3 regions of the Pseudomonas sp. NFACC43 genome follow, and region 2 is predicted to be linked to each of the others. Evidence: predicted binding sites of a transcription regulator. Region 2 holds the regulator's gene; each other region holds the start of a gene.
The links. The regulator sigma-54, encoded in region 2, starts transcription at its own class of promoters, with help from an activator protein. The targets are predictions, from matches to a motif close to ANTGGCATNNANNTTGCTNT.
Positions count from the first base shown of each region.

Region 1 (10,241 bases), on a different contig from region 2:
GCTCCATGGCGACGCGCTGCTGTTGGCCGACCAGACCTTCCTGTTCAAGCACCTGCTCAAGGAAGTGGCCCTCAAGCATGGCTTGACCGTGGTCTGCATGGCCAAGCCCCTGGCCCATACGCCGGGCAGTTCGATGCATATCCACCAGAGCGTCGTCGAGCTGGACAGTGGTCGCAACGTCTTCAGCGACGCGGCGGGCGAACCGACGGCCGCGTTCCGGCATTTCATTGGCGGACAACAGGCGGGCATGGCGGATTTCACGGCGCTGTTCGCACCGAACGTCAATTCCTACCAGCGCCTGTGCCATCCGTTCGCCTCGCCGAACAATGCCTGCTGGTCCTATGACAACCGTTCGGCCGGACTGCGGATACCCGCCAGTTCCCCTGTGGCCCGGCGGGTCGAGAACCGCTTGCCCGGGGCCGATGCCAACCCTTACCTGGCGATTGCCGCCAGCCTGGCGGCGGGATTGCATGGTATCGAAAACCGGCTGGAGCCAAGTGCCGCGATCCAGGGCGAATTCCAGGTGCCGGACAATCTCTCCCTGCCATGTACCTTGCATGCTGCCCTGGAGCGTCTGAAGCGTAGCCCCCTGGCGAAGGAACTGTTCGGAGTTGAGTTCATCGAAGGCTACATCGCTTCGAAAAACCTGGAACTGACCAGTTTCCTTGACGAAATCACGCCTTGGGAACGGCGGGTCCTTGCGGCCCAGGCATAACCAAACCCCCGCTTCGGGCTATCTTCAGCGATAGCCCTTACTCACCTCAAGGAGCCGCTCGGAACGCCGATGCGCCAAATCTGGAAACCCTTTCGAGCGCTTTATTTCGCCTCGCTGATGATGCTCATCGGCTCGGGCCTCTTGAGTACTTACCTGGCCTTGCGCCTGGCTGCCGATAACGTGGACAGCCTGTGGGTCGGTGCCCTGATGGCCGCCAACTATTTCGGCCTGGTGCTGGGCGGCAAGATCGGTCACCGGCTGATCGCCCGCGTCGGGCATATCCGTGCCTATTCGGCCTGTGCCGGGCTGGTGGGCGCAGCGGTGCTGGGCCATGGCCTGGTGGACTGGCTGCCGGCCTGGATCGTGCTGCGGATGATCGTCGGCCTGGGGATGATGTGCCAGTACATGGTCATCGAGAGCTGGCTCAACGAGCAGGCCGAAGCCTCGCAGCGCGGGGTAGTGTTCAGTGGCTACATGATCGCTTCGTACCTGGGCCTGGTGCTCGGCCAGTTGATCCTGGTCATGCATCCGGCCCTGGGGCCGGAGCTGCTGATGCTGGTGGCCTTGTGCTTCGCCCTCTGCCTGGTGCCGGTGGCGCTGACCCGGCGGATTCACCCGGCACCGATGCGTCCGGCTCCCATGGAACCGCGTTTCTTCATCAAGCGCGTGCCACAGTCATTGAGCACGGTGCTGGGTTCCGGGCTGATCGCCGGCTCGTTCTATGGCCTGGCGCCGTTGTACGCCTCTCAGCAGGGGCTTTCCACCGAGCAGGTCGGTCTGTTCATGGGTAGCTGCATTTTTGCCGGGTTGCTGGTGCAGTGGCCGCTGGGCTGGTTGTCCGACCGTTATGACCGGGCGCTGCTGATCCGTTGCTTTGCGCTGGTCCTGGCGATCTGCGCGTTGCCGCTGGCAATTCTGCCCAAGGTGCCCCTTGAGATGCTGTTCGTCGCCGGCTTTCTCTGTTCGCTGGTTCAGTTCTGCCTGTATCCACTGGCGGTGGCATTTTCCAACGACCATGTCGAAGGCGATCGCCGGGTCTCGCTGACGGCGATGCTGCTGGTGACCTATGGTGTCGGCGCCAGTATCGGGCCGTTGGTGGCCGGCGTGCTGATGAAGACGTTCGGCAGCCATATGCTGTATGGCTTCTTTGCGTTCTTCGCGTTGATTCTGGTATGGCGCATCCGGCCCAAAGCGGTGACCAACCTGCATCAGGTCGACGACGCGCCGCTGCATCACGTGGCGATGCCGGACAGCATGTCCAGTTCGCCGTTGGTGGCATGTCTCGATCCGCGAGTCGATGAGCAGGTGGTACAGGAACAGATGCAGACGCCGGCGACGGAGCAGGAACCGGCCGCTGAAGCGTCGGTGGAGGAGCCGGTCAAGTAGACCGTGGTGTTCTCATCGCGAGCAGGCTCGCTCCCATCGGGATTGGTGGTGGACACGCTGGGAGGCGAGCCCTGCTCGCGATGAGGTCGGCCCAGACGCAGTAGCATTCGGATCTAAACGGCATAAAAAAACGGGCAGCCCCTGTGGAGGCTGCCCGTTTTTTATGCCCGGATGATCAGAGATCGTCTTTATCGAAACGACGGGCTTCGCGCTGTAGCTGATAGACGAAGCGCTCGACCTGGCGCTGCACCAGGCCACTGATATTGTGGAAGCGCACGCCGGCGAAGGTGGTGTTGATCCTTTCTTCAAAATGCAGGTAGCGCAGTTCGACCGGTGCGGTCATGTTGCCGAACGGCAGGGCGGCGATGAAGCGTTCGTAGACCTGGCCCAATTGCAGGCGTTCGGTAATGTCGCCCTCGAAGCGCAGCTTGCAGCCGGTAGCGGAAATATCCAGCAGCTTGCCGTCCACCGGTGACTTGAGCTTCTCGCCACCCAGTTCGATGCTCACCAGTTGCGCCAGTTTCAAGGCGGCACGGAAGGCATTGCGACGCTGGTGGTAGACCACTTCCTCGGGCAGGGCGCCGCGATAGCAGCGACCGTCGCTGGAGTCTTCGATGGTCAACGGCCCGTTGCCTTCCCATGCGATGCGCACGCCATCATGGAAACCCTCGACCCGGAACGGCTCGCCTGCCAGCAGGAAGCGTTCTCCGTCGCGGGGGATCATTTCGTCCAGGGCGAGGGCGTTCTTCTCGCGGTCGACATCGACCAGGTAACTCTGGAAGCGCTGGCTGCGTTCATGGAAGGTGATGATCAGCGGATCATGGCTTTCTTGCAGCATCCTCAGGTTGCCGGAGATTTCCAGAGGCGTGGTGAGAACCTTGGGGGGCTGCGGAGCATCATCCGCGTTTGAGGCATTGAACACGGGGGTCAATCTCCAGGCTAAATACGACTACGAATAGCCAGCATTTTGCCAGCATGTATCGCACGTTGATAGAGCGCAGGCATCGTTCGTTTCATGCCTGGCTGAGCGGGCGATGCTTGACCATTTTTGCGGTCGAGCCGCGAGCATCGTAAAGCGTCGGGATTTCACCGCCATTGAGGATGCGCAACTGGTTGGCGGTAGCGGCCTGCTGGACCTGGATCGACTGGCCGTTCTTGGCGTTGGCGGCCTGGCATTGGGCGAGCAGGTCGTTGAGCGCCGCGCTTTGGGACAACAATTGATCGCCGATGGGCGACTGGCTCGCCAGTTGCTCCAGTCCACCCTGGTTGGTGGGCAGGTTGAGGCTGGCGAGAATCTCGCTGCGCTTGCGGCCATGCTGATCGAGCAAAATGATCAATGCCTGTTTCTGCGCCAGAATATTTTCCAGCAGCGGCATGTCGCGACCGTGCAGCGCCAGGGATTCGGTCTGCAAAAGTTCCAGTAACTGCTGGACTGGAACGAAGTCGTCGATGATCAGTTGCAATAAAGTAGTGTCGTGCATGGCTGGCCTTGGGTCTTAAGCGTCCAAAAGCCTGGCGCAGGCGGCTGCCTAGCGCTGGGCTTCGAAGTTGAGCAGTTTGCTGGCTACACGGTTGCTGTCGACTTTGTAGCTGCCATCGGCGATTGCTGCCTTCAACTCGGCCACGCGGCCTTTGTCGACAACAGGTAGATCGCGCAGCTTGTCAGTGACCTTCTGCAACTGTTGAGCCTCATCGCTGAGGTGTACCGACTCCCCATTGCTGACAGTGGTGGCTTGCTCGACCGGCGAGGATTTTTCGGTTTCCTTGCTGGCGTTGGTGCGCGTGGTGCCTGTCAGGGGTGAAGAGCTGTTTAAACGATTGAAATCGATGACCATGGTAAAAAACCTCTGGGTATTTGGACGCTTGCCATGTTCTCGGCCATTCCCAAAAAAACTTTAGGCTCATTTATTCAATGAACGTGCGCACGTCTGCGCTTGCCTTGGCATAAGGCACAGTCTAGGGAACGGCGGGGGCAAGCGCCAGCTTTCTACCCGTCTCTACCGGATCGCTACATAGCCACTTCCACTTGGCCTGGGGCCATCACTTGCGCCTTGATGACGCGTTGGGAGTTGAGGTTTTTCACTCGGATCTGCTCACGCATGCCGCCGTTGGACAGCGCCTCGCCCGGCATTCTTACGGCCAGGGTGCCGCTACGGGCGGTGATGACGACCTGATCGCCCTTGCGAACCACTTCGGCCTGTTCCAGGTGCACGAGGGTTACCACCTGATCGGCTACCATTGGTCGGACAAGTTTCTGACCGATGGCTTCGTCGACGGAGGTCAGGAAGCCTTGGGTGATCTGGCTGACGTCGCGTTCACGCAGCGTCACGTCCTGTGGCTCGACGATGCCGGCCCGCTTGAGTGGGCGGGTCGTGGTGACGATCTCGCGGTACAGGCGCACCTGGGCTGGCACGAACACCGTCCACGGCGCGGCGCTGTCGCAACGAACCTTTACCGTGACCCGCCCCAGGGGCCTGGCCGGGCTCTCCAGCGAGGCAGTCAATTCCTTGTCGCACATTGGCATGCGCAGGCGGGGATCGAGCTGGTTGACTTCGATTTCATAACGACCTTCGGTTTGACTGGAGGCCAGGTAGTCTTCTACGGTGAATTCAAGAAAGCCCTGAGTGACGCCGATAAGGAGATCAGGCAAGGTAACCGGAGCATCGGCGAGGGCACGGCCGCCCGAGGCGAACAGGCAGACAGCCAGCAGCGCACCTAGCCAGTGGCGGCAATGAGTGGTCAAGCGTCGAGAAAATGTCGTTTGTGCGTTCATGCCGGTTGAATAGCAAGCCCCGTGCCGTTTAGTGATGAATGCGCGTCGGACACATTAGCGTTAGGTAGGAGTCAGGGCATGGCGGGAGTGATGGATTCGGTAAACCAGCGCACGCAGCTGGTCGGTCAGAATCGCCTGGAGCTGTTGTTGTTCCGTCTCGATGGCCAACAGTTGTATGGGATTAACGTGTTCAAGGTCCGTGAGGTGCTGCAATGCCCCAAGCTGACGTTGATGCCAAAATCCAGTCCCGTCGTGTGCGGTGTGGCGAATATCCGGGGAGCGACCATCCCGATTCTCGATCTGGCGATGGCCACTGGTGCCGGTGCGCTGCTGGATCAGAGCAATCCGTTTGTGATCATCACCGAGTACAACACCAAGACCCAGGGTTTCCTGGTGCGCTCGGTGGAACGCATCGTCAACATGAACTGGGAGGAGATCCATCCGCCGCCCAAGGGCACGGGCCGTGATCACTACCTGACGGCGGTGACCCGGGTCGACAACCAGTTGGTGGAAATCATCGACGTGGAGAAAATCCTCGCCGAAGTGGCCCCGACGCCGGAGACCATCTCCGTGGGCGTGGTGGATGCCGAAACCCAGCACAAGGCCATCTCGATGCGCGTGCTGACCGTCGATGACTCATCGGTGGCGCGCAAGCAGGTGACCCGTTGCCTGCAGACCGTCGGTGTCGAGGTCGTGGCATTGAACGACGGCCGGCAAGCGCTGGACTACCTGCGCAGCCTGGTCGACGATGGTAAGAAGCCGGAAGAAGAGTTCCTGATGATGATTTCCGACATCGAAATGCCAGAGATGGACGGCTACACGCTGACGTCGGAAATCCGCAGCGATCCGCGCATGCAGAAACTGCACATCATCCTGCATACGTCGTTGTCCGGGGTGTTCAACCAGGCGATGGTCAAGAAAGTCGGCGCCGACGATTTTCTCGCCAAGTTCCGGCCCGATGACCTGGCTTCCAGGGTGGTCGACCGGATCAAGGCCGCGGAATAAAGGTCGGGCGCGTCTTGCGCCCGGCAAATCAACACAATGAAAGAGGCGGTATCTTGTCTACGGGTAATTTGGATTTCGAACAGTTCCGGGTCTTCCTGGAAAAAGCCTGTGGCATCTTGCTTGGTGAAAACAAGCAATACCTGGTGTCGAGCCGTCTCAACAAATTGATGGAGCAACAGGGCCTCAAGTCGTTGGGTGAGCTGGTGCAACGTATCCAGACCCAACCGCGCAGCGGTTTGCGCGAAATGGTGGTGGACGCCATGACCACCAACGAAACCCTGTGGTTTCGCGATACCTATCCCTTCGAGGTGTTGAAGAGCAAGGTCTTGCCGGCGGCCATCAAGGCCAGCCCGGGCCAACGCCTGCGGATCTGGTCGGCGGCCTGTTCGTCGGGCCAGGAGCCGTATTCGATCTCGATGTCCATCGACGAATTCGAGCGGACCAACATCGGCCAGTTGAAGGGCGGCGTGCAAATCGTCGCCACCGATCTGTCCGGGACCATGCTCAACAACTGCAAGACCGGCGAATACGACAGCCTGGCCATCGGCCGCGGCCTGTCGCCGGATCGCCTGCAACGCTATTTCGACACGAAGGGGCCGGGCCGCTGGGTGGTCAAGGCGCCGATCAAGAATCGGGTGGAGTTCCGCTCGTTCAACCTGCTGGACAGCTATGCCAGCCTCGGCAAGTTCGACGTGGTCTTCTGCCGCAACGTGCTGATCTATTTCTCCGCCGAGGTGAAGAAAGACATCCTGCTGCGTATCCACGGTACCCTCAAGCCCGGCGGCTACCTGTTCCTCGGCGCTTCCGAAGCGTTGAATGGCTTGCCGGATCATTACCAGATGGTCCAGTGCAGCCCGGGTATCATCTACCAGGCGAAATGATTGGCTTGGGTTGTCAAAAAAACGGGAGTCCCTAGGGGCTCCCGTTTTTTTTTGCCGGCCAGCCGGCGCCATCCCCCTATGGGAGCGAGCTCGCCCCCACATCTTGACTCGCGTCGCCTGATGAAAGCGGCAGAAAAGCGGCAGAAAAGCGGAAGCCGATTGCCGCTTTTCTGGCATTGCCGCTTTGCCGCTGCCCGCAAAGCCCCGGTTTATGGGCTTTTGGAAAGTGGCACGACGCTTGCTATATCCATTCGTACGTACATTCTGGTCACCCAAAGGTTTCCGACATGAGCATCAGCTTCGATAAAGCGCTCGGTATCCATGAAAAGGCCCTGAGCTTCCGCGCCCAGCGTGCCGAAGTCCTGGCCAATAACATTGCCAACGCCGACACCCCGAACTACAAGGCGCGTGACCTGGACTTCTCCAAGGTGCTCGCCGAGCAGAACGAAAAGGCCAAGAACGGCCACTTCGCCTTGAACATGACCAACAGCCGTCATATCGAAGCCGAAGGCTTGAGCAGCGGCGACGAGTCGCTGATGTATCGCACGCCGATGCAGCCTTCGATCGACCAGAACACCGTGGATGCTCAACTGGAACAGTCCAACTACGCGGAGAACTCCGTGAATTTCCAGGCCAGCTTCACCTTGCTCAACAGTAAGTTCAAAGGGCTGGTATCGGCCCTGCGCGGAGAGTAATCCATGTCGATCGCCAGCGTATTCAACATTGCCGGCAGTGCCATGAGTGCCCAGACCACTCGCCTGAACACCGTCGCCAGTAACATCGCCAACGCCGAGACCGTCTCGTCGAGCATCGACCAGACCTACCGTGCCCGTCACCCGGTGTTCGCCACCATGTTCCAGGGCGGCCAGTCCGGCGGCAGCGACTCGCTGTTCCAGGACCAGGACGCAGCGGGCCAGGGCGTACAGGTACTTGGCGTAGTCGAAGACCAGAGCAACCTCGAAGCACGTTATGAGCCAAACCATCCGGCCGCGGACGCCAAGGGTTATGTCTACTACCCGAACGTCAACGTCGTCGAAGAAATGGCCGACATGATTTCCGCCAGTCGTTCGTTCCAGACCAACGCCGAAATGATGAACACCGCCAAAACCATGATGCAGAAGGTCCTGACCCTCGGTCAGTGATAAGGGGCGAGTCACATGAGCGTCACCAACACTACCAGCGGTTTGAGCCTCAACGAGATTCTGGCCAACTCCTCGGTCAAGACCAACAACACCTCCGATGGTCTCGGCGGCGCGACCCAGGCAGCGACCGGCAACAAGGAGCTGGGCAAGGATGCGTTCCTGCAGTTGCTCGTTACCCAGCTGAAGAACCAGAACCCGCTGGAGCCCCAGGACAACGGTGAGTTCGTTGCCCAATTGGCGCAGTTCAGCAGCCTGGAAGGTATCACCACGCTCAACGAAACCGTGAGCGGTATCGCCGGCAACTACAACTCGTCCCAGGCGCTGCAGGCTTCGTCCCTGGTGGGGCGTTCGGTGATCGCGCCCGGTGACAAGGCTGTGGTCGACACCTCCAAGAGCCTCAACGGCACGGTGGTGGTACCGGCGGCAGTGTCCTCCCTCACCGTCAAGATCATGGACAAGGACGGCAAGACTGTCCGCACCATCGACCTGGGCAGCCAGAAGGCCGGCAACTCGGCGTTCATCTGGGATGGCAAGAACGACGCCGGCACGACGGTCGAGTCGGGCACGTATACCTTTGCGGCCTCGACCACCATCGACGGCAAGGCCACGTCGCTGATCACCAACCTGCCGGCCACGGTCAGCAGCGTGACCATCAGCCAGACGGGCGGTGAGCTGATGCTCAACCTGGCCGGGCTGGGCAGCATTGCCCTGTCCAAAGTACAAACTATTGGTATGTAGAGCCGACTAACCGGCAAAAGGAGTCAACATGTCTTTCAACATCGGCCTTAGCGGTCTCTATGCAGCCAACAAACAGCTGGACGTGACCGGCAACAACATCGCCAACGTCGCGACCACCGGTTTCAAATCGTCCCGCGCGGAATTCGAAGACGTCTACTCGGCCACCAAGCTGGGTTCGGGCACCAAGACCGTCGGCAACGGCGTGCGTCTGGCCAACGTCTCCCAGCAGTTCGGCCAGGGTGATGTGAACAACACCGGCAACGTGCTGGACATGGGTATCCAGGGCCAGGGCTTCTTTGTCCTGAGCAACGACGGTTCCCTGAGCTACACCCGTGCCGGTACCTTCAAGACCGACAAGGAAGGCTACATCACCAACAGCGATGGCACTGCACGCCTGCAAGGCTATGGCGTGGACGCCAACGGCAAGATCCTTAACGGTATCCTGACCGACCTGCGCATCGACACCTCGAACCTGCCGCCGCAGGCCACCAGCCTGGTTTCGTCGACGATCAACCTGAATTCGACGGCCACGCCGATTGACCAGACCAACCCGGCCTTGGAGTTCGATCCGACCGATACGGCCACGTTTACGAAACAGTTCACTACACCGGTCTACGACACTCAGGGTAACCAGCACTCCATGGATCAGTACATGGTCAAAACGGGTGCCAATACCTGGGACGTCTATACCCTGATCGATGGTCGTAACCTGAATGGCAGCGCGCCGGTCGCTCCCAACGCTCCGGTTCCTTCGACGATGACCTTCGATTCGAGTGGCAAGCTGGTCCAGGTCAGCACTCCGCCCGCGACCATCAACAGCGATCTGGTACTCACAGGCTGGGTGCCCGGTACCGTGACCAACGGTGTGTGGACCGCGAACGGCGCCGGTTCGTCGACTATTACGGTCTCCATGGCCAACACCACCCAGTTCAACGCCGACACCGCACGGTCGATCCCGACCCAGAACGGTTACGCCACCGGCCAGATCACCAACCTGACCATCGACGGCAGCGGTGTATTGCTGGCCAACTTCAGCAACAACCAGACCAAGCCCATCGGCCAGATCTCCCTTGCCAGCTTCACCAACGAGCAAGGCCTGCAGCCAGTAGGCGGTACCAGCTGGAAGGAAACCTTCGCTTCGGGCATCCCAGGCTACGATGCTCCGCAAACCGGCACCCTGGGTTCGATCGTCTCCAACTCCCTGGAAGAGTCCAACGTCAACCTGACCAACGAACTGGTCGAGCTGATCAAGGCGCAAAGCAACTACCAGGCGAACGCCAAGACCATCTCCACCCAGAGCACCATCATGCAGACCATCATTCAGATGACTTGATGACGCTGTTGGCTTGAAGGCTGCACAAGAAGCCCCTCGCAAGAGGGGCTTTTTCATACCCGCCAGAGCTTGTCCTCATGCCAGGTTCCCTTTGTGGCGAGGGGATAAATCCCCTCGCCACAATGAGTGTCACCCTGAACCTGGATGCAGGTTGGCCCGCAGCTGTCGCGAACGAGTACTGTCGTTTTCCAGGCAAAAGAAAACCCCCGATAAACCAGCGGTCTATCGGGGGCTTCTTTCAGCTGGCGCTTTTACGCGCCCACTGGCT
Region 1 is NZ_FPKK01000018.1:13,645-23,885, reverse strand. Features, by position in the region: gene BT179_RS23485 (glutamine synthetase family protein) at 1-715, shown strand, start outside; gene BT179_RS23480 (MFS transporter) at 785-2,101, shown strand; gene BT179_RS23475 (flagellar brake protein) at 2,277-3,023, opposite strand; gene BT179_RS23470 (flagella synthesis protein FlgN) at 3,115-3,582, opposite strand; gene flgM (flagellar biosynthesis anti-sigma factor FlgM) at 3,631-3,936, opposite strand; gene flgA (flagellar basal body P-ring formation chaperone FlgA) at 4,110-4,874, opposite strand; gene BT179_RS23455 (chemotaxis protein CheV) at 4,953-5,879, shown strand; gene cheR (protein-glutamate O-methyltransferase CheR) at 5,933-6,760, shown strand; gene flgB (flagellar basal body rod protein FlgB) at 7,048-7,455, shown strand; gene flgC (flagellar basal body rod protein FlgC) at 7,459-7,902, shown strand; gene flgD (flagellar hook assembly protein FlgD) at 7,918-8,640, shown strand; gene flgE (flagellar hook protein FlgE) at 8,669-9,973, shown strand.
Region 1: the regulator sigma-54 is predicted to act here: its motif matches at 6,986-7,005, upstream of flgB (flagellar basal body rod protein FlgB).

Region 2 (10,241 bases):
TCTTGCACCGCAATGCCCCTCTTCATTATGGAGTTCATTGAAAATGGCTTTTACCTTGCCTGCGCTGCCTTACGCCTACGATGCCCTGGAGCCGCACATCGATGCGAAAACCATGGAGATCCACTACACGAAACACCACCAGACCTATATCAATAACCTCAACGCCGCGGTGGAGGGCAGCGAGTACGCCCAATGGCCCATCGAAAAACTGCTGGCCAGCGTGGAGCAGTTGCCGCAGAACCTGCGGGCGGCGGTGATCAATCAGGGCGGTGGCCATGCCAACCATTCCCTGTTCTGGGAAGTGATGTCCCCAGAGGGTGGCGGTCAACCGGACGGTGCGCTTGGCGCAGCGATCGAGACACAGCTGGGGGGCCTGGAGCGATTCAAGGAAGCGTTCACCAAGGCTGCGCTGAGCCGCTTCGGCAGCGGCTGGGCCTGGCTGAGCGTGACCCCGCAGAAGGCCCTGGTGGTGGAAAGCAGCGCCAACCAGGACAGCCCGCTGATGAACGGCAATACGCCGATCCTGGGCCTGGACGTGTGGGAGCACGCGTACTACCTGCTGTACCAGAACCGTCGGCCGGAATACATCAACGCTTTCTACAACGTGATCAACTGGCCTGAAGTCGCCCGGCGCTATCAGGCGGCGCTGGCATCGAGTCCTTCATGAACCCCCTCCAAGGCTGACTATGGATACTCAAACACTGGCGATTGGAAGCGGACGGATGTTCCGCTATGCCTTGGGGTCATTGCTGTTGTTGGCCGGGATGACGTTGCTGGCGGCCCAGGGCCTGGCGTGGCTGGACCTGGAGGCCAGGTTGCTGCGAGCCCTTCAAGGCGGCGGACTCTGTGCCTTGGGCACCGCGCTCGGGGCCGTGCCGGTGCTGGTCATCCGGCGTATGCCCCGGGCCGTGAGCGATTCGCTGCTGGGCTTCGGTGCCGGGGTGATGCTCGCTGCCACGGCGTTTTCGCTGATCGTGCCGGGCATTGCCGCAGCGGAGCAATTGGGGTTCACGCCTTGGGCCGCCAGTGGCCTTATCTGCTTTGGCATTCTGTCGGGGGCGTTAGGGCTGTACCTGGTGGACCGCAAGGTCTCGGCCAGCCCCGAGAGGCTGGTGGCAGCGCCAGGACGTCCGATCATCGCGCCGCGGATCTGGTTGTTCGTGTTCGCCATCATTGCCCACAACATTCCAGAAGGCATGGCGGTGGGCGTGTCGGCCGGGGGCGGCATGCCCGATGCCGACAGCCTGGCGATGGGGATCGCCTTGCAGGATGTCCCCGAAGGACTGGTGATCGCGCTGGTGCTGGCCACGGCGGGCATGTCGCGGGTCAAGGCGTTCCTGATTGGCGCGGCGTCTGGGCTGGTCGAGCCGGTGTTCGCGCTACTGTGCGCCTGGTTGGTGAGCCTGGCCGAGATGCTCTTGCCCCTGGGCCTGGCGTTGGCGGCAGGGGCGATGCTGCTGGTGGTGACCCACGAAGTCATTCCCGAATCCCGTCGCAATGGTCACGAGAAACTGGCGAGCCTGGGATTGTTGGTGGGGTTTTGCCTGATGATGGTGCTGGATACGGCGTTGGCGTGACAGGGGGAACCTGCGGGGCAGGTAGGTGGGGCAGGGATCAATCAGTGGCGGCCGGAATCAATCGGTGGCGAGGCGATTTATCCCCGCTGGGCTGCGAAGCAGTCCTGATATCTGTCACCGCCGAGCATCAGGTCGACTGAGCTCTTTTTGGGGGCTGCTTCGCAACCTGGCGGGGCAGTGCGACGATTCGCTAAATCCACTCACCAGCGGATCCCTCACCATAGGGGGGACTATTCCCCTTCGTCGAAGTAGTTGTTGATCAGGGCAACCAGCGCATCCATCGCTTCCTGGGCCTGTTCACCTTCCGTGCTCAGATGGATCCTGGTGCCTTTGCCCGCAGCCAGCATCATCATCGCCATGATGCTCTTGCCATCGACAGTTGACTCTGGCGTGCGCCCGACCCTGATCGTGGTATCTGGAAACTTACCCGCGACACCCACGAATTTCGCTGACGCGCGGGCATGCAAACCCAATTTATTAATGATTTCAATTTCCTGAGCAGGCATCGCGATGTGAATCCTTTAGCTGAGGTCGCGGTGGCGAACCTGGACATTCTTCAGGGTGGGTTGCAGGAGACGACCCAGGCGCTCGGTCAGGTAGACGGAACGATGATGACCACCGGTGCAGCCGATGGCGATGGTCACATAGGCGCGATTGCTCGCGGCGAAGCGGGGCAGCCACTTAAGCAGGTAGGCAGAGATGTCCTGGAACATGTCCTCGACATCCGGCTGGGCGGCCAGGTAGTCGATCACCGGCTGGTCCAGCCCGGACTGCTCGCGCAGTTCCGGTTTCCAGTAGGGATTGGGCAGGCAGCGCACATCGAATACCAGGTCGGCGTCCACCGGCATGCCGCGCTTGAACCCGAACGACTCGAGCAAAAACGCCGTGCCCGGCTCGGGCTGGTTCAGCAGGCGCAGCTTGATGGTGTCATGCAACTGATACAGGTTCAGGTGCGTGGTGTTGACCTTCAGGTCCGCCAGGTCGGCGATCGGCCCCAGCAACTGGCTTTCGTCGTGGATGGCTTCGGCCAGGGAGCGATTGGCATTGCTCAGTGGGTGGCGCCGACGGGTTTCGGAAAAGCGCTTGAGCAACGTTTCTTCATCGGCGTCCAGGTACAGCACGTCGCACTGGATGTGCTTGTTGCGAACTTCCTCGAGCAGCTCAGGGAAACGCGACAGGTGGCTGGGCAGGTTGCGTGCATCGATGGAGACCGCCACCAGCGGCTGCGCCAGCTCGGTATGGATCAGGGCCCGCTCGGCCAGCTCCGGCAGCAGCCCGGCCGGCAGGTTGTCGATGCAGTAGTAGCCATTGTCTTCGAGCACGTTGAGGGCTGTGCTTTTACCGGAGCCGGAACGGCCACTGACGATGATCAGGCGCATGTTCAATGACCGTTCTGTTCGTCCAGGACAACCTGATACAAGGCTTCGTTGCTCGGTGCGCTGCGCAGTTTGTCACGCACTTCCTTGCGGTCCAGCATGCTGGCGATCTGGCGCAGCAGTTCGAGGTGCGCGTCTGTGGCGGCTTCCGGGACCAGCAGCACGAACAGCAGGTCGACCGGTGCGCCGTCGATGGCGTCGAAATCGATGGGGGCTTCAAGGTGCAACAGCGCACTGATCGGTGCGGTACAACCCTTGAGGCGGCAGTGGGGAATGGCGATGCCGTTGCCGAAACCGGTGGAACCGAGTTTCTCACGGGCAACCAGGGCCTCGAAGACGTCCTGCATTTCCAGATCCCCGACTTCACGGTGGATCAGGTTGGCAATTTGTTCGAGGGCTTTCTTTTTACTGCCACCCGGCGCGTTCACCTGGGAACGGCCGGGGGTCAGGATGGTTTCTAGTCGGATCATGGATTGGGGGGATTAACGACCGGTTGCGCCCTGGAGGAGGCTCTGGGTCTTTTCCTTATGCTTTTTGAGTTGGCGATCCAGCTTGTCGGTCAGCAGGTCAATCGCGGCATACATGTCGTCATGCGACGCGTTGGCAACGACTTCTCCGCCGGGGATATGCAGCGTGGCTTCGATTTTCTGCAGAAGCTTCTCGACCGTCATGATGACTTGCACGTTGGTGATCTTGTCGAAATGCCCTTCGAGTTTCTTGAGCTTGAGCTCGACGTACTCGCGCAGAGGCTTGGTCACTTCCAGTTGGTGTCCACTGATGTTGACTTGCATACAGCTTCTCCTTCGTTGCCAGTGCATAAAGCGGCAGGCAGAAATGCCTGCCACTGGAACGCTGTGGCGTGGCCTGTTACATCAACCGCTTGCGTTCGCTCGAAGGCGCGATCCCGAGGGATTCACGGTATTTGGCGACGGTACGGCGGGCCACCTGAATGCCTTGTGCCTCCAGTAAACCAGCGATCTTGCTGTCACTCAACGGCTTTTTCTGATTTTCCGCTGCCACCAGTTTCTTGATGATCGCGCGGATGGCCGTGGACGAGCATTCGCCGCCTTCGGAGGTGCTGACGTGGCTGGAGAAAAAGTATTTCAGTTCATAGATACCCCGTGGGGTATGCATGAATTTCTGGGTGGTCACCCGGGAAATCGTCGATTCGTGCATGCCCACCGCCTCGGCGATGTCATGCAGGACCAACGGCTTCATCGCTTCGTCGCCGTAGTCCAGGAAACCGCGCTGATGTTCGACGATCTGGGTGGCAACCTTCATCAGGGTCTCGTTGCGGCTCTGCAGGCTCTTGATGAACCAGCGCGCCTCCTGCAACTGGTTGCGCATGAAGGTGTTGTCGGCGCTGGTGTCGGCGCGCCTCACGAATCCGGCGTACTGGGCATTGACCCGCAGCTTGGGGACCGCTTCCTGGTTCAGCTCCACCAGCCAGCGATCGTTGTGCTTGCGCACGATCACGTCGGGGACTACGTATTCTGGCTCGGTAGTCTCGATCTGCGAGCCTGGACGCGGGTTCAGGCTCTGGACCAGTTCGATCACCTGGCGCAGTTCATCTTCCTTGAGTTTCATGCGCCGCATCAACTGGCTGTAGTCACGGCCGCCCAGCAAGTCGATGTAGTCGCTGACCAGTCGCTTGGCTTCGGCCAGCCAAGGGGTCTTGGCGGGCAACTGACGCAGCTGCAGCAACAGGCATTCGCCCAGGTTGCGGGCGCCGATGCCGGCCGGTTCGAACTGCTGGATGCGATGCAGAACGGCTTCGATCTCATCCAGCTCGATGTCCAGCTCGGGGTCGAAGGCCTCGAGGATTTCTTCGAGGGTCTCGTCCAGGTAACCCTGGTTGTTGATGCAGTCGATCAGGGTCACCGCGATCAGGCGATCGGTATCGGACATCGGCGCCAGGTTCAGCTGCCACAAGAGATGGCTTTGCAGGCTCTCGCCGGCGGACGTACGGGTGGTGAAGTCCCACTCGTCGTCATCGCTGCTGGGCAGGCTGCTGGCGCTGGTCTGGTAGACATCTTCCCAGGCCGTGTCCACGGGGAGGTCGTTGGGGATGCGTTCGTTCCATTCGCCATCCTCCAGGTTATCCACCGTGGGGGCGGACTCCTCCTGATAGGACGGTTCCTGGATCTCGGTACTGGTTTTCTGTTCGACGTTGTCGGCCAGTGGGTCGGAGTTATCGAAGTCGTCGCCTTCTTCCTGGCGTTCGAGCATCGGATTGGACTCCAGGGCCTCCTGGATTTCCTGTTGCAGGTCCAGGGTCGACAATTGGAGCAGGCGGATGGCCTGTTGCAGCTGCGGTGTCATCGTCAGCTGCTGGCCCATTCTCAAGACTAGCGATGGTTTCATGGCAGGGGCTTAACACCTTATTCGCCGGCGCACATGCGCCATCCACTACATGGCGCCGGAGCGCCAAACCTTAAGCAAATTATATGCCTGAAACTGAAGTGTTTGCCTAGCAATAAAATTAGCGGTGCCGGGCCAATTTGCCAGGCACCTTGTGCTTACAAGCGGAACTCATGACCCAGATACACTTCCTTGACCAGTTCGTTGGCCAGGATGGTGGTAGCGTCGCCTTCGGCGATCAGCTGCCCATCATTGACGATGTAGGCGGTTTCACAGATGTCCAGGGTCTCGCGCACGTTGTGGTCGGTGATCAGTACGCCGATCCCCTTGGCCTTGAGGTGGTGGATGATCTGTTTGATGTCGCCTACCGAAATCGGGTCCACGCCGGCGAACGGTTCGTCGAGCAGGATGAATTTCGGTGAGGTGGCCAGGGCGCGGGCGATTTCCACCCGGCGTCGTTCGCCACCGGACAGGCTCATGCCCAGGTTGTCGCGGATGTGGCTGATGTGGAATTCCTGCAACAGGCTCTCCAGCTCCTGGCGGCGGCCTGCCTTGTCGAGGTCCTTGCGGGTCTCGAGGATCGCCATGATGTTGTCGGCGACCGACAGCTTGCGGAAGATCGACGCTTCCTGCGGCAGATAGCCGATGCCGGCTTTCGCCCGACCATGCATGGGCTGGTGGCTGACGTCCAGGTCGTCGATCAGTACGCGGCCCTGATCGGCCTGGACCAGGCCGACGATCATGTAGAAGCAGGTGGTCTTGCCTGCGCCGTTGGGGCCAAGCAGGCCGACGATCTGCCCGCTATCGATGGACAGGCTGACATCACGCACGACCTGGCGGCCCTTGTAGCTCTTGGCCAGGTGCTGAGCTTTCAGAGTTGCCATTACTGGGCCTTCTGCTCGGTTTTCTTTTTCGGCTGGATGACCATGTCGATCCGTGGGCGCTGCTCGGTCACCTTGTTACCGGTGGCGCGACCCGCGCTGGCGAGTTTCTTGTTCGTGTCGTAGACGATCTTTTCGCCCTGGGTGGTGTTGCCATCCTTGTCGATGACCTTGGCTCGGTCGATCAGCACGACGCGGTCCTGGGAGGCATGGTACTGGATGGTCACGCCGTAGCCCTGGACAGGCTTGGTGTCGCCCGCGGTCTGCAGCTGTTCGAAATAGGCCAGGTTGCCCACCGAGGTCACCACGTCGATATCCCCGGACTGGGTGCGGGTGATGGTCACGGTATTGCCGGTCACCTTCATCGAACCCTGGGTAATGATCACGTCACCCTTGTAGGTGGCCACGCCATTCTTGTCGTCCAGCTGGGCGTCGTCGGCCTGGATGCGGATAGGCTGATCGCGGTCGTTGGGGAGGGACCAGGCGCTCGCGCTTCCCAGTGCTGCGCCCAGACTGAGCAAAATAGGGAGGGTTTTAGCGAGCTTCATACTGTCCTCTTACGTTCGATAGCAGGTGTATCCTGCTTTCCTTCAGATACGCTTTCATTCCAGTGCCGGTCGACACACCGCCGGCGCCGTCGATTCTAACGGGTTGCTCGGTCTGCGCATATTCTTGCTGCGGGAACACTGTCATCCGGCTGCTGGTGATGATGGTCGTACGGTTCTTCTCATCGGTGCGAGCCACGCGTACCGAATCGATGAGCTCCACTTCGGTGCCGCCGGAATTGACTTCGGCACGCTTGCTTTGCACATGCCACGGGAAATCGGTGCCACGAAACATGTTCAGGTCCGGCGTGGTCACCAGCGTGATGTCGGTGGCCTTGACGTGATCGACCTTGTCGGCCGTCATTTCGTATTGCACCTTGCCATCGGGCAGGTACTGAAGGGTGTGCGTGTTGGTCGCATACCAGTCGATCTTTTCCTCGACCTGGGCCGCAGGCTGGTCGAGGAAGCGTTCCGGGCTGATGTTCCAATAGCCCACCGCCGCGAAAATCGCCGCGATACAGCCGAACACCACGATGGTGCGAATCTTCTTACTCAGCATAAATGGCTCACAGGTACGCGGCGTTGGCCGCTTCGAGGCGGCCCTGGGCGCGCAGGATCAGTTCACAGAATTCACGGGCCGCGCCTTCGCCGCCCCGTGCCGTGGTGACGCCGTGGGCATGCTCACGTACGAAGCTGGCCGCGTTGGCCACCGCCATGCCCAGGCCGACCCGACGGATCACCGGCAGGTCCGGCAGGTCGTCACCGAGGTAGGCCACCTGTTCATAGCTTAGGTTGAGTTGGCCCAGAAGCTCGTCCAGCACCACCAGTTTGTCCTCGCGTCCCTGGTATAGATGGGGGATGCCGAGGTTCTTCGCGCGTCGCTCGACCACCGGGGTCTTGCGGCCACTGATGATGGCGGTCTGCACGCCGGCGGCCATCAGCATCTTGATGCCTTGGCCGTCGAGCGTATTGAAGGTCTTGAATTCGCTGCCATCTTCCAGGAAGTACAGGCGGCCATCGGTGAGCACGCCGTCAACGTCGAAAACGGCGAGCTTGATATCTTTACCGCGTTGCAGCAGGTCGGTCGTCATTACATTACTCCGGCACGCAGCAGGTCGGACAGATTGAAGGCGCCGATCGGGCGGTCCTCGTCATCCACGACCACCAGTGCATTGATCCTGTGGTCTTCCATGATCTTCAAGGCTTCGGCGGCGAGCATGTCGGCGCGGGCCGTCTTGCCGTGGAGGGTCATGACCTCATCGATAGTGGCATTGCGGATGTCGATGGCGCGGTCAAGGGTGCGGCGCAGGTCGCCGTCAGTGAAGACTCCGGCGAGCTTGCCGTCGGCTTCGAGAATCACCGTCATGCCAAGCCCTTTGCGGGTCATTTCCATGAGAGCGTCCTTGAGGAGCGTACCGCGCTGGACTCGAGGCAGCTCTTCCCCGGCGTGCATCACGTTTTCGACTTTCAGCAACAGGCGACGGCCCAGGGCTCCGCCGGGATGGGAGAACGCGAAATCCTCGGCGGTGAAGCCCCTGGCCTCCAGCAAGGCCACGGCCAGGGCGTCACCCATGACCAGCGCCGCGGTGGTGGAGGAGGTCGGGGCAAGGTTCAACGGGCAGGCTTCGTGCTCGACATGCACGTTGAGGTTCACCTCGGCGGCCTTGGCCAGGGGCGAAGCCGGATTGCCGGTGATGCTGATCATCTGGATGCCAAGGCGCTTGATCAGCGGCAACAGCGTGAGGATTTCATTGGTCGAGCCCGAGTTGGACAGGGCCAGGATGACATCGTCCCGGGTGATCATGCCCATGTCGCCGTGGCTGGCCTCGGCCGGGTGGACGAAAAATGCCGTGGTGCCGGTGCTGGCCAGGGTGGCGGCGATCTTGTTGCCGATATGTCCGGACTTGCCCATGCCGACCACGACGACGCGGCCCTTGCTGGCCAGAATCATCTCGCAGGCGCGTACGAAATCAGCGTCGATATGGGGCAGCAAGCCTTGCACGGCTTCGAGCTCGAGGCGGATGGTACGTTGTGCCGATTGAATCAGGTCGCTGGATTGGCTCATGTCAGAAATCGTATAGCCCGATGAAAAGGCGGCGATTATAGCGGCAATGAACAATTCACTCACGCTAGTTCGTCACGCTTTATGCGAAGACCTCGCCAGGTTTGTCATAAACCTGGGGCTTCTACCTTAATCCACGCTTAACCGCAGGGGGGTAACCCTTGGGCGCTTGGGTGTTGCAGTGCTATAGTTCGCCGCCGATTCGAATGCCCGGCAGTACCGACATCTGGCCGGCTGGCCAGGGCATCCGGATGTGAGGCTGCATCGCAAGGAGTTTAGATGAGTGCCGACAACGCCTACGCGGTCGAGCTGAAGGGGCTGTCCTTCAAGCGAGGGACGCGCAGCATTTTCAATGATATCGATATTCGTATCCCGCGCGGCAAGGTAACCGGCATCATGGGGCCTTCCGGGTGCGGCAAGACCACGTTGCTGCGCCTGATGGGAGCCCAGCTGCGCCCCAGTGCCGGCGAAGTCTGGGTCAATGGCCAGAATATTCCGAAGCTTTCGCGCAGCGACCTGTTCGATGCGCGCAAGCACATGGGCGTGCTGTTCCAGAGCGGCGCATTGTTCACCGATCTGGATGTGTTCGAGAACGTGGCATTCCCGCTGCGGGTCCATACCGACCTGCCGGAAGAGATGATCCGCGACATCGTGCTGCTCAAGTTGCAGGCGGTCGGGCTGCGGGGGGCCATCGATCTGATGCCGGACGAGCTGTCCGGCGGCATGAAGCGCCGTGTGGCACTGGCGCGGGCGATTGCCCTCGACCCGAAGATCCTCATGTATGACGAGCCCTTCGTCGGCCAGGACCCCATCGCCATGGGCGTGCTGGTACGGCTGATCCGCCTGCTCAACGATGCGCTGGGTATCACCAGTATCGTGGTCTCCCACGATCTGGCCGAAACCGCCAGTATCGCGGACTACATCTATGTGATCGGTGATGGCCAGGTCCTGGGGCAGGGCACGCCCCAGGAACTCAAGGCCTCGGACAACCCGCGCATTCGCCAATTCATGAAGGGTGATGCGGACGGCCCGGTGGCGTTCCATTTTCCGGCCACGGATTACCGTACCGATCTGCTGGGGAAGCGCTGATGCGCAAGAAATCGCTGATAGAAAGAATTCGCCTGTTCGGGCGCTCCGGCATCGACGTACTGGCGGTGCTGGGCCGCTCGACGCTGTTCCTGGTCCATGCCTTGTTCGGGCGCAACTCGACAGGCGGTGGTTTTGGCCTGCTGGTCAAGCAATTGCATTCGGTAGGCGTGATGTCCCTGGTGATCATCGTGGTCTCCGGGATCTTCATCGGCATGGTGCTGGCGCTGCAGGGCTTCAATATCCTGTCCAGCTATGGTTCGGAGCAGGCGGTGGGGCAGATGGTTTCCCTGACGCTGCTGCGCGAGCTCGGCCCCGTGGTCACCGCGCTGCTGTTCGCCGGGCGCGCGGGT
Region 2 is NZ_FPKK01000004.1:273,474-283,714, reverse strand. Features, by position in the region: gene BT179_RS10010 (hypothetical protein) at 1-41, shown strand, start outside; gene BT179_RS10005 (superoxide dismutase) at 44-667, shown strand; gene BT179_RS10000 (ZIP family metal transporter) at 687-1,577, shown strand; gene BT179_RS09995 (HPr family phosphocarrier protein) at 1,808-2,083, opposite strand; gene rapZ (RNase adapter RapZ) at 2,099-2,956, opposite strand; gene ptsN (PTS IIA-like nitrogen regulatory protein PtsN) at 2,959-3,423, opposite strand; gene hpf (ribosome hibernation-promoting factor, HPF/YfiA family) at 3,436-3,744, opposite strand; gene BT179_RS09975 (RNA polymerase factor sigma-54) at 3,821-5,317, opposite strand; gene lptB (LPS export ABC transporter ATP-binding protein) at 5,473-6,198, opposite strand; gene lptA (lipopolysaccharide transport periplasmic protein LptA) at 6,198-6,743, opposite strand; gene lptC (LPS export ABC transporter periplasmic protein LptC) at 6,730-7,299, opposite strand; gene BT179_RS09955 (KdsC family phosphatase) at 7,307-7,831, opposite strand; gene BT179_RS09950 (KpsF/GutQ family sugar-phosphate isomerase) at 7,831-8,805, opposite strand; gene BT179_RS09945 (ATP-binding cassette domain-containing protein) at 9,082-9,891, shown strand; gene mlaE (lipid asymmetry maintenance ABC transporter permease subunit MlaE) at 9,891-10,241, shown strand, end outside.

Region 3 (10,241 bases), on a different contig from region 2:
GTTCAGTCAGGGGGTAGCGCCTGCCGATGGGAGTGGCGCAACTGGAACAGCGGCCGCGCAGCGCCAGGTAGCTCAACACCGGGATATTTTCCCAGGCCCGGATGCGGTGGCCGCAATGGGGGCACTGGGAATGGGGCAGTATCAGGTTATAGGCCGGGCCGGGCGTTTCGGCGGGCAGGCCCAGCAAGTCATGGGCCTGCAGTCGCCATTCCCGGCTCAGCATCCTGGGCAGGCGCCACACCAGGACATTGAGAAAGCTGCCGACGATCAGCCCGAGCAATAACGCCGTCAGCACGAAGGCCAGGGGATAAAGCGCGAAGAATTCGGTCAGGGGCATGTCAGATCGCAGAGCCGAGTTGAAAGATGGGCAGGTACATGGCAACCACCAGGCCGCCGACGACCACCCCCAGTACCACCATGATGAACGGCTCCATCAGGCTGGTGAGATTGTCCACCAGATTGTCCACTTCGGCCTCATAAAAACTCGCCACCTTGTCCAGCATATCGTCCAGCGCGCCGGACTCCTCGCCGATGGCGGTCATCTGGATCGCCAGGTTCGGAAAGATGCCTGACGCGCGCATGGAGAAATTCAGCTGCATGCCCGTCGAGACATCCTGTCGGATGCGTTGCACCGCTCGTTTGAATACCACGTTGCCGGTAGCGCCGGACACCGAATCCAGCGCTTCCACCAGCGGCACGCCGGCGGCGAAGGTGGTGGAAAGCGTGCGGGCGAAGCGGGCCACGGCGGATTTGTACATCAGGGCACCGATCAGCGGCAGCTTGAGCAGCCACTTGTCGCGCCAGTCACGAAAGCCCTGGGAGCGCTTGAGGGCATATCTCACCCCGAAAAAACCGCCGACCAGCGCACCCAGCAGCAGCCACCACCATTGCTGCATGAACTCCGACAGGCCAATGACCATCACCGTGAACCCCGGCAGCTCCGCGCCGAACCCGGCGAACACCGATTCGAACTGCGGCACCACCTTGACCAGCAGGATGCCCGTGACCACCGCCGCAACCAGTATCACGGCTGTCGGGTAGGTCATGGCCTTCTTGATCTTGGCCTTGAGGGCCTCGCTCTTTTCCTTGTAGGTGGCGACCCGGTCCAGCAAGGTATCCAGGGCGCCAGCCTGTTCCCCGGCGTCCACCAGGTTGCAATACAGCTCGTCGAAGTACTGCGGGCATTTGCGCAACGACGCGGCGAAGCTGTTACCGGCTGCGACTTCCTGCTTTACCTCGTCGATCAGCTTGCGCATGTTGGCGTTGTCGAAGCCTTCGCCGATGATGTCGAAGGCCTGGAGCAGGGGCACGCCGGCCTTGAGCATCGTTGCCATCTGACGTGTGAAGAGGGCGATATCCAGGGGCTTGATGCGCTTGCCCTTGCTGAATATCGAGGTGGACTTCTTGCGCACCCTGTCCGGGTTGATCCCTTGCTTGCGCAACTGTGCCTTGACCAGCGCCGGGCTCTGGCCGGTCAGCTCGCCGGACATTTTCGTGCCCTTGCGGTCCTTGCCTTCCCAAGTGTAGGTATCGGTTTTTACTGCCTTGACCGCCATGCTCAGTCCTTGGTGACCCGGTTGATTTCTTCGAGGCTGGTCACGCCTTGCATCACTTTGAGCAGCCCGGAGGCGCGCAGGTCGTTGAAGCCGTCCTTGCGCATCTGCAGGTCGATTTCCAGCGAGTTGCCCTCGGCCATGATCAGGCGTTGCAGCTCGGGAGTGTTCTTGACCACTTCGTAAATCCCCACGCGGCCCTTGTAGCCGTTGTTGCACTGTTCGCAACCGACCGGCTCATAGATCGTGAACGAGCCGATGCGTTCCCGAGGGAAACCTTCCTTGAGCAGGGTTTCCTCTGGAATCTCGATGGCCTTCTTGCAATGAGTGCACAACTTGCGCGCCAGTCGCTGGGCGATGATCAGGTGCACGGCCGTGGCGATGTTGAAGCCGGGAATGCCCATGTTCTGCAGGCGGATGAGGGTTTCGGCGGCGCTGTTGGTGTGCAGTGTGGACAGCACCATGTGCCCGGTCTGCGCAGCCTTGATGGCGATCTCGGCCGTTTCCAGGTCGCGGATCTCGCCAACCATGATCACGTCCGGGTCCTGGCGCAGGAATGAGCGCAGGGCTTGTGCGAAGTCCAGCCCCTGGCGCGGGTTCACGTTGACCTGGTTGATCCCCTCCATGTTGATTTCAACCGGGTCTTCGGCGGTGGAAATATTGATGTCCACCGTATTGAGGATGTTCAACCCCGTATACAGCGAGACGGTCTTGCCCGAGCCGGTCGGCCCGGTCACCAGGATCAGCCCTTGGGGTTGCTTGAGCGCCGCCAGGTACAGTTCTTTCTGGTCCGGCTCATAGCCCAGGGCGTCGATGCCCATTTGCGCGCTGGAGGGGTCGAGGATCCGGATCACCACCTTTTCGCCCCAGAGGGTTGGCAGGGTGTTGACCCTGAAATCGATGGACTTGGTCTTCGACAGTCGCATTTTCAGCCGCCCGTCCTGGGGTTTGCGCCGTTCGGAAATATCCAGGTTCGCCATGACCTTCAGGCGCGCCGCGATGCGGGTCGCCAACTGGATAGGCGGCTTGGCCACTTCCCGCAACATGCCATCGGTGCGCACCCGTACCCGGTAGGATTTTTCATAGGGCTCGAAATGCAGGTCGGATGAGCCGCCCTTGATCGCATCCAGCAGCATCTTGTTGACGAAGCGCACCACCGGCGCATCGTCGGCGTCCAGCCCGGCGATAGTGTCCTGCTTGCGGTCGTCGCCTGATTCGATGTCGAGGCCGTCGAGGTCGACATCGCCCATGCCCTCCAGCCCCGTGGTACTGGACTCGAAGAATTTCTCGATGGCATCGCTGAGCTTGTCGTCCTCCACCAGGATGGCTTCAGTGGTCAGGCCTGTGCTGAACTGGATGTCGTTGATGGCCTGGTGATTGGTGGGGTCGGAAATGCCCACGAACAGCTTGTTGCCGCGTCGCCACAATGGCAGCGCGTGATGCTGGCGTACCAGCTTTTCGCTGACCAGCCCCGTGGGCTGGATGTCCTTGTCGAGGCTGTTGAGGTCCAGCAGGGCGACACCGAAATGTTCCGAGGCGATCTCGGCAACACGGCGGCTCTGGACCAGTTTGTTCTGCACCAGATAACTGACCAGGGGGATGCGATTGCGCTGGGCCTGCTGGTGCGCCTGTTGGGCATTTTGCTCGGTGATCAGTTCGGCCAGTACCAGTTGCTTGGTCAGTCCACTGAGGGCGATGTCAGTCATGGGGATCCCGGATACGGCAATTCATGACCTATAGCCTAGTCAAGCCTCGACGCCCTACCAGCGGGGCGGGGTGACAAAAAATGTCAGATAGTGCGGTTGTTGGGGTAGGCCGTAGTGCTTTGACGGGCTGCAAGGCCTTGCCCGCGCGGCTCGGGGCGGTTGGCATGTGCCGTGCAATGACTGCTCCAACCATGAGATTTCGCCTCATGTATGGAGATGTCTATGAACAAGCAGAATGGCTTTACGCTGATCGAGCTGCTGATCGTCGTGGCGATCATCGGCATTCTGGCGACCTTTGCGTTGCCGCAATATTCCAAATACCAGGCGCGAGCCAAGGTGACCGCGGGCCTGGCGGAGATCACCGCATTGAAAGTGCCGTTCGAAGACACGATCAACTCGGGTACCAACCCGACCCTCGAGCTTATCGGCGGGACGGCAACCACCAGTAACTGCACCACCACTGCCTCGGGTGTTGCCTCTACAGGGGTCGGCACCATCGGCTGCACGATCCTCAATGCACCGGGCCCGGTGGTGGGCAAGACGATCACGCTGAGTCGTTCGGGAACCGGCGTATGGACCTGTGCCACCACGGCTGAACAGGAATACGCTCCCAAGGGCTGCACCGGTGCTGCCGCTGCAGGTAGTTGAGGCATACAGGTTGATCTGACCGGCCCCGCTTTTAGCGGGGTTTTTTGCGTGTAGGAAATGCCCGGCAATTCAGTGGCTTAAGTCGTCGTAAAAAAACCGCAACTTGCATGTACAAAATCGGAGGGTCATGCATTTTGCATGATTCTGCAAATCGCCGTTTCGCTTAACTCATTGATTTAAAAGAAATTATTTGAATTTCTAAAACTGGCACAGCCTTCGCACTACTCCTGACAACCCTGCCGGAATGCATTACCCCGGCAGTTTCTGAGAAAAACAGGAGTTACTCGTATGAAGAAGTTCGCTATCACTGCCGCTGCAGCCACCGCACTGACCCTGACCATGGCTAGCGCTTTCGCCGAGACCACTCAAGCAACTCAGGCTCCAATGATGCTGGCTGCGGGCGAAGTGACAGAGGCCAAGGAAGCCACCTCCGATACCTGGATCACCACCAAGGTCAAGGCTGACCTGGTCACCGAAAAAGGTATTCCAGGCACCGATATCAAAGTAGAAACCAACAAAGGCGTCGTGTCCCTGTCTTCCACTGTTGCCGTGACCGAGGCTCAGAAAGACACAGCAGTAGCAATCGCCAAGAAAATCAAAGGCGTCAAGGCTGTATCGGCTGATGGCCTGAAGGCCGAATAAGGCCAAGACTTCTCCGCCTGAACCGGGAGAAGGCACGGCAAGCGGGCCTAGTCATACGTTTGCCGTTGCTTAGGGTTCATGCGAAAGGCCACATGGATGTGGCCGTCCCAGGCCCTCGGCGTTTGCCGGGGGCCTGTCTATTTTGGGCAGGGTGTTGATCGATCAGATGGGCTAGCGCCCGCGTTTGCTGGTGATCTGCACCAGGCGATTGCCTTCGAAGCGCAGGTACTGATACATGCCGCTGTTGGGGCCGTAAGTCCATTCCTCTACCGGATATTCTTCGCGGCGATTGACACTGCGCTTGTAGCCCAGGTCGTCTCGAGCCGTGGGTTGTCCGCATTTGTGCAGCACTTCACTGGAACGATCGCCAACGCTGATCAGCTGGCTGCCGCAGCGCAACGTGTCGGCCGCCAACGCCGGGCCGGCAACCAGCAGCAATCCCAGGGAGAGCCATTGGAAGCGGTTCATGTTATTCGGCATCCAGGTGCATGGGGGTGATCACGCGTCCATCGCTTTCGGCTTGGCCGAGGGTCGCGTCGATGAAATACACCCGTTCGTCAGCCAGTTGGCCCTTGTCCACCAGGAAGTCCTTGATGCTGCTGGCTCTCTCCTGCCCCAGTTCACGCAGCAGAACGTCACTGCCGCTCCAGAACTTGATGACCCCTTCACGCAGCTTCTCGATACGAGCCTTTTTATCCAGTTGCGACCATTCGGCCGGTGGCTGGGTCTTGAGGCGGGTGCGGTAGATGCCTTCCAGCAGCGGGGCCTTCTCGTCCTCCGGTACCTGCAGCAACAAAGCCTTGGCCGGGACCTTGTCGCCCCTGCGTTGCAGCATCTTGTAGTAGTTGTACTGGTATTCGCGTTCCAGGCGCTGGGCGGCGAGTAACGGGCCGTCGCTACTTTCGGCGGCGGTGCCTTCGATTTCCAGGCGCAGTTCGGGACGTTTGCCCAGGGCTTCGGACAGCTTGAGCAGTACGCCCTGGTTCTCCTGGCTCAGCTCGCTGGAGCCCGGTGCGAACGACACGCTGCCCAGGTCTTGCGAGCCGCCTCCGGCCACTAGCCCACCGATGAGCTTGAACGGTGCCTGGGCCGCTCGTACCACCAGGTTGCGCAAGGTTTGCCAGACAATCGGCATGACGCTGAATTGCGGGTCGTTGAGATTGCCGGACACCGGCAGTTCGATGGAAATCCTGCCTTCGGAGTCCTTCAGCAACGCGACGGCCAGCTTGAGCGGCAGGCTGACGGCGTCCGGGCTGTCGACTTTTTCCCCCAGTTGCAGTTGCTCCACCACCACCTTGTTGTCGGCCTGGAGCTGGCCTTGGGTGATGCGGTAATGCAGGTCCAGGTTGAGCCGGCCCTTGCGGATGCGGTAGCCGGCGAATTTACCGGAGTAGGGTGTCAGGGTCGTCAGTTCGACACGCTTGAAGCTGGTGGCGATATCAAGGCTGGCCATCGGATCGAACGGGTTGAGTGCTCCCTTGATCGTGACAGGTGCGTAGCGGTCGACCTTGCCCTTGATGTCGACGCTGGCCGGTTTGGCCTGGCGACTGTCGATGGTGCCGATCTGGCCGTTGAGCTGCTGGATGGCGGTGGCGAAGTTCGGTGTCAGGCTGAAGTCGGCGAAATTGGCCGAGCCGTCATTGATGGCAATCGCGCCGATGTGGATGCCCAGGGGTTTTTCCTTGGAAGCCGGTATTGCCGCAGTGTTCTTCGGGCCGCTGTCGGCCGGTTGCGGAATGAGCAGGTCATCGACGTTGGTGGTGCGATCGTCGTTGATCATGAAGCGCGCATAAGGCTGGAGCAGGTTGACCTTGTCGATGGACAGGCTGTCGCCGTGCTGATAACTGAGGCCTTCTAGCACCAGGCGCTGCCATTTGACGAAGTCGCGGGTCTTGAGGGTATCCAGGGTGTGCAACTGATCGACCTGGGCGCGACCGGTGATTGCGAAAGCCAGCGGCTCGGTGCTCTTGAGATCCACTGCCAGGTCGCTGCCGAGCATGCCTGAACGCAGCTCCAGGCGAATGAACGGGTTGATATAGGCCTGGGCCACACGCAGGTCGATGTCCTGGGTCTTGACCTTGAGCCTGGCCGTGACGGGGCTCAGGTTGACCTCGCCGTCGGCGAGGATCTTGCCCTGTTTACCCAATCCGGTGTCCAGTTTGAGGGTAAAGGGTGAGCCGTTGAGGGTGTCGAAGTTCTGCAGGTCGAGATTCAGCGGGCCGACCTCCAGTGCCACGGCAGGCTGTGCCTGGCGGTCGGCCAGGTGCACCCGGTAATCGCGCAATTGAACGTCCTTCAACAGCATCTGCCAAGGCTTGCCGGGGGCTTGCGGGGCTGGCTTGGGCGAATCGGCCGCCGCCGGGGCCGATGCAGGCTCTACCTTCACCTGGGGTTTTGCCGGCTGGCTGGCGAAGAGCTTCTGCCAGTCCAGTTGTCCGTCCGCCTCGCGGGCGGCCCAGGTCTCCAGCTTCTGGCTACGGACTTTGCCTACCAACACTTGCTGCTTGGCCAGGTCCACCGTCGTTTCGCTGACATCCAGGCGCTCGAGCTTCGCCAGCGGTCGACCGTCGGGCGCCTTGATGGCGAAGGGCGCGACGCTGACGGCCGCGTTGCTGAGCAACAGTTCGGTGCCCTTGGCCAGGTTGAGCTTGTAGTCGGTGCTCAGGTTGAGCACGCCATTTTCCAGCACCAGGGGCACCGCGTCGCGTACGTAGGGCCACCAGGCTTTCATCTGGCCGTCAGTGATCTTGAGTTTGCCTTGCGAAGCGATGGGCGAAAGGCTGAAATTGCCGGTCCAGTCGACCTGTCCACCTTCAGGGCCGACGGCGACCAGGGTCATGTCGGCGCTGTCGTCAGGCAGGGTACTCAGGTTCTTCAGTTCGAAATCAAGCGTGTCGTAGAGGAACTCGATGGGTTCGCTGGGCCGGAGATCCTGGAAATGCACATAGCCGGTGGCCAGTTTGATCCGGTCGACGCGCAGGGGGAACGGCTTGGCGTCCGGATCGGCCGGGGTCGGTTCGCTGGGCGGCAGCTTGAACAGGCCCAGCAGGTTCAACTGCCCGTCCTTGGCGAACACGATCTCGGTCTTGGGCTTGTCCAGCTCGATATCGGCCAGGTGCAGGGCACCTGACCAGAGACTGTCGACCTGCAGGTTGGCGTACAGGCGTTCGAAGCCGACCTGTTCCTTGCCCGGTTCGCCCACATTCAGTCCCCACAGGGTGACTTCGAGGCTGAAAGGATTGAGTTCGATACGCTGCAACTGAGCCGGAACCGTGGCAAGGCTGGCCAGTTGCTGGTTGGCGATCCGCAAGGCGATGCCCGGCAATATCAGAAACCCCAGCAGGCTATAGAGGGCCAGTGCGATAAGCAGTGCGGCGAAAGCGCGTTTCAATCCTTTGGACATGTGTGGCTTCGTCTGGTGTGAATCGGAGTGCCTTGGAGTATGGCATGCGTTTACGGTTCCGAAACCACTGAGATTTATCGGATTTGTCCGTTTTTTGCGTAGGTGTGCGGAGGTTGGCTCAGAAGTGCAGGACCAGTGTCTTGAGCGGTGGATTGCCATCCTTGGAGGGAAAGTCATCGCCGGGCATCAGCACGCTCCATTCCCGCACCGGTCGACCGGCTTTGCTTGCGCAGCGCAACACCTGTTCGCGCCAGTCGTCCATGGAGACTTTCGCCAGGTTGTTGCAGCAGATCAGCACTCCGTCGTCGGCTGTGCTGAGCAACGCAGGCTTGAGCAGGCTCTGGTAATCGCGCAACAGGTCGACGGTGCCGAAGGCGCTCTTCGCCCACGCCGGTGGATCGAGCAACACCAGGTCGTACTGGCGTTGTTCCAGGCGCACATAGCCGGGCAGTTTCTGCCCGCGTCGCTGGCTGACGGGCAGGCCGGCCAGTTGCCGGATCGCCGGGAAATAATCCGATTGCACGAATTCCATGGCCGGCAGGCCGGGGTTGAGCAGGCCGTTCTCCTGTCCCACCGCGAGGTTGCCTTCGGCAAAGTCCAGGTTACACACCTCCCGCGCGCCGCCGGCCGCGGCGCTCAGGCCGACACCGCAGGTATAGGCGAACAGGTTCAGCACGCTTTTGTTGCGGCTGTTTGCCTTGACCCAGCCACGGGCATTGCGCAGGTCCAGGAACAGAAGAGGGTCTTGTCCGGCGTGGCGCCCGCGAACGCGATAGTTCAGCCCCCATTCGTGGCCGACGAGATCCTGCAGGGCGGCCTCTTCGGCCTGATAGACGCTGTCCTGGCGGTCGATCCGCGAATTGCCCCGCGCACGGTCGTTGTAGACCAGCAGGGTGTCCAGGCCCAGGCGTTCGTTGACGATGCCGTGCAGTTGCAACAAGGCTTCGCGCTCCAGTGACTGGTGAAAGCTCTGCACCATCAGTTGCGGGCCGTAGCGATCGACGGTGAGTCCGGGAGCGCCTTCCTGGCTGCCATGGAACAGGCGATAGCAATCGGTGCCTTGCTGCTCCAGGTCGTCAAGCAGGTCCCGACGCTGATCGAGGGCGGCGCGCAGCGCCTGATTCAAGGAAGACATGCCAAGCGCGCCTTAAGGAAATGAGGCGCGAGAGTTTAACAGTTATGCAAACCCGGGTTGGGGATTGCATACGGATTCGAGGTCGGGCACCGACCTGTGGCGAGGGTGGCATTTGTGGCGAGGAGATTTATCCCCTCGCCACAGAAGATGCTCCTGCCACAGACGGGGCCGGGCTTCTGGGTGGCCAGGCCGGCTGACTCAGCGATTCAGGCGCTTGTCGATCAGCCCCTCCACCACGCTTGGGTCAGCCAGGGTCGAGGTATCGCCGAGGCTGTCCAGTTCGTTGCAGGCGATCTTGCGCAGGATGCGTCGCATGATCTTGCCCGACCGGGTCTTGGGCAGCGCCGGCGCCCATTGGATCAGTTCGGGCTTGGCGAAGCTGCCGATTTCCTTGCTGACATGGGCCAGCAGTTCCTTCTTCAGATCGTCGTTGGCTTCGACGCCGTTCATTGGCGTGACAAAGGCATAGATGCCCTGGCCCTTGAGGTCGTGGGGATAACCGACGACGGCCGCTTCGGCGATGCTGTCGTGCAGCACCAGGGCGCTTTCCACTTCGGCGGTGCCGATGCGGTGCCCGGAAACGTTGATGACGTCATCGATGCGTCCGGTGATCCAGTAATCGCCGTCTTCGTCGCGACGGGCGCCATCGCCGGTGAAGTAATAGCCGGGGTAGGGCTTGAAGTAGGTGTCGACCATGCGCTGATGGTCCCTGTAGACGCTGCGGATCTGGCCAGGCCAGCTGGACTTGATGGCCAGCACGCCACTGCCCGGGCCATTGATCTCCTTGCCCGCTTCATCCAGCAGCACCGGTTGGACCCCGAACAGTGGCCGGGTCGCGCAGCCTGGCTTGAGTTTCTGTTGGCTCACCAGCGGGCTGAGCATGATGCCGCCGGTTTCGGTCTGCCACCAGGTATCGACAATCGGGCAACGTTGCTCGCCGACCTTGTTGAAATACCATTCCCACGCTTCCGGGTTGATCGGCTCACCGACGCTGCCGAGCAATCGCAAACTCTTGCGGGAAGTTTTCTGTAAGGGTTCGGCACCTTCGCGCATTAACGCGCGCAGAGCGGTGGGGGCGGTGTAGAAGATATTGACCTGATGCTTGTCGATCACCTGCCAGAAGCGCGAGCTGTCGGGGTAGCTCGGCACGCCTT
Region 3 is NZ_FPKK01000017.1:59,109-69,349, forward strand. Features, by position in the region: gene BT179_RS23185 (prepilin peptidase) at 1-337, opposite strand, end outside; gene BT179_RS23190 (type II secretion system F family protein) at 339-1,556, opposite strand; gene pilB (type IV-A pilus assembly ATPase PilB) at 1,559-3,259, opposite strand; gene BT179_RS23200 (pilin) at 3,482-3,907, shown strand; gene BT179_RS23205 (BON domain-containing protein) at 4,196-4,549, shown strand; gene BT179_RS23210 (DUF2845 domain-containing protein) at 4,721-5,017, opposite strand; gene BT179_RS23215 (DUF748 domain-containing protein) at 5,019-7,952, opposite strand; gene BT179_RS23220 (class I SAM-dependent rRNA methyltransferase) at 8,071-9,087, opposite strand; gene acs (acetate--CoA ligase) at 9,286-10,241, opposite strand, start outside.
Region 3: the regulator sigma-54 is predicted to act here: its motif matches at 3,418-3,437, upstream of BT179_RS23200 (pilin).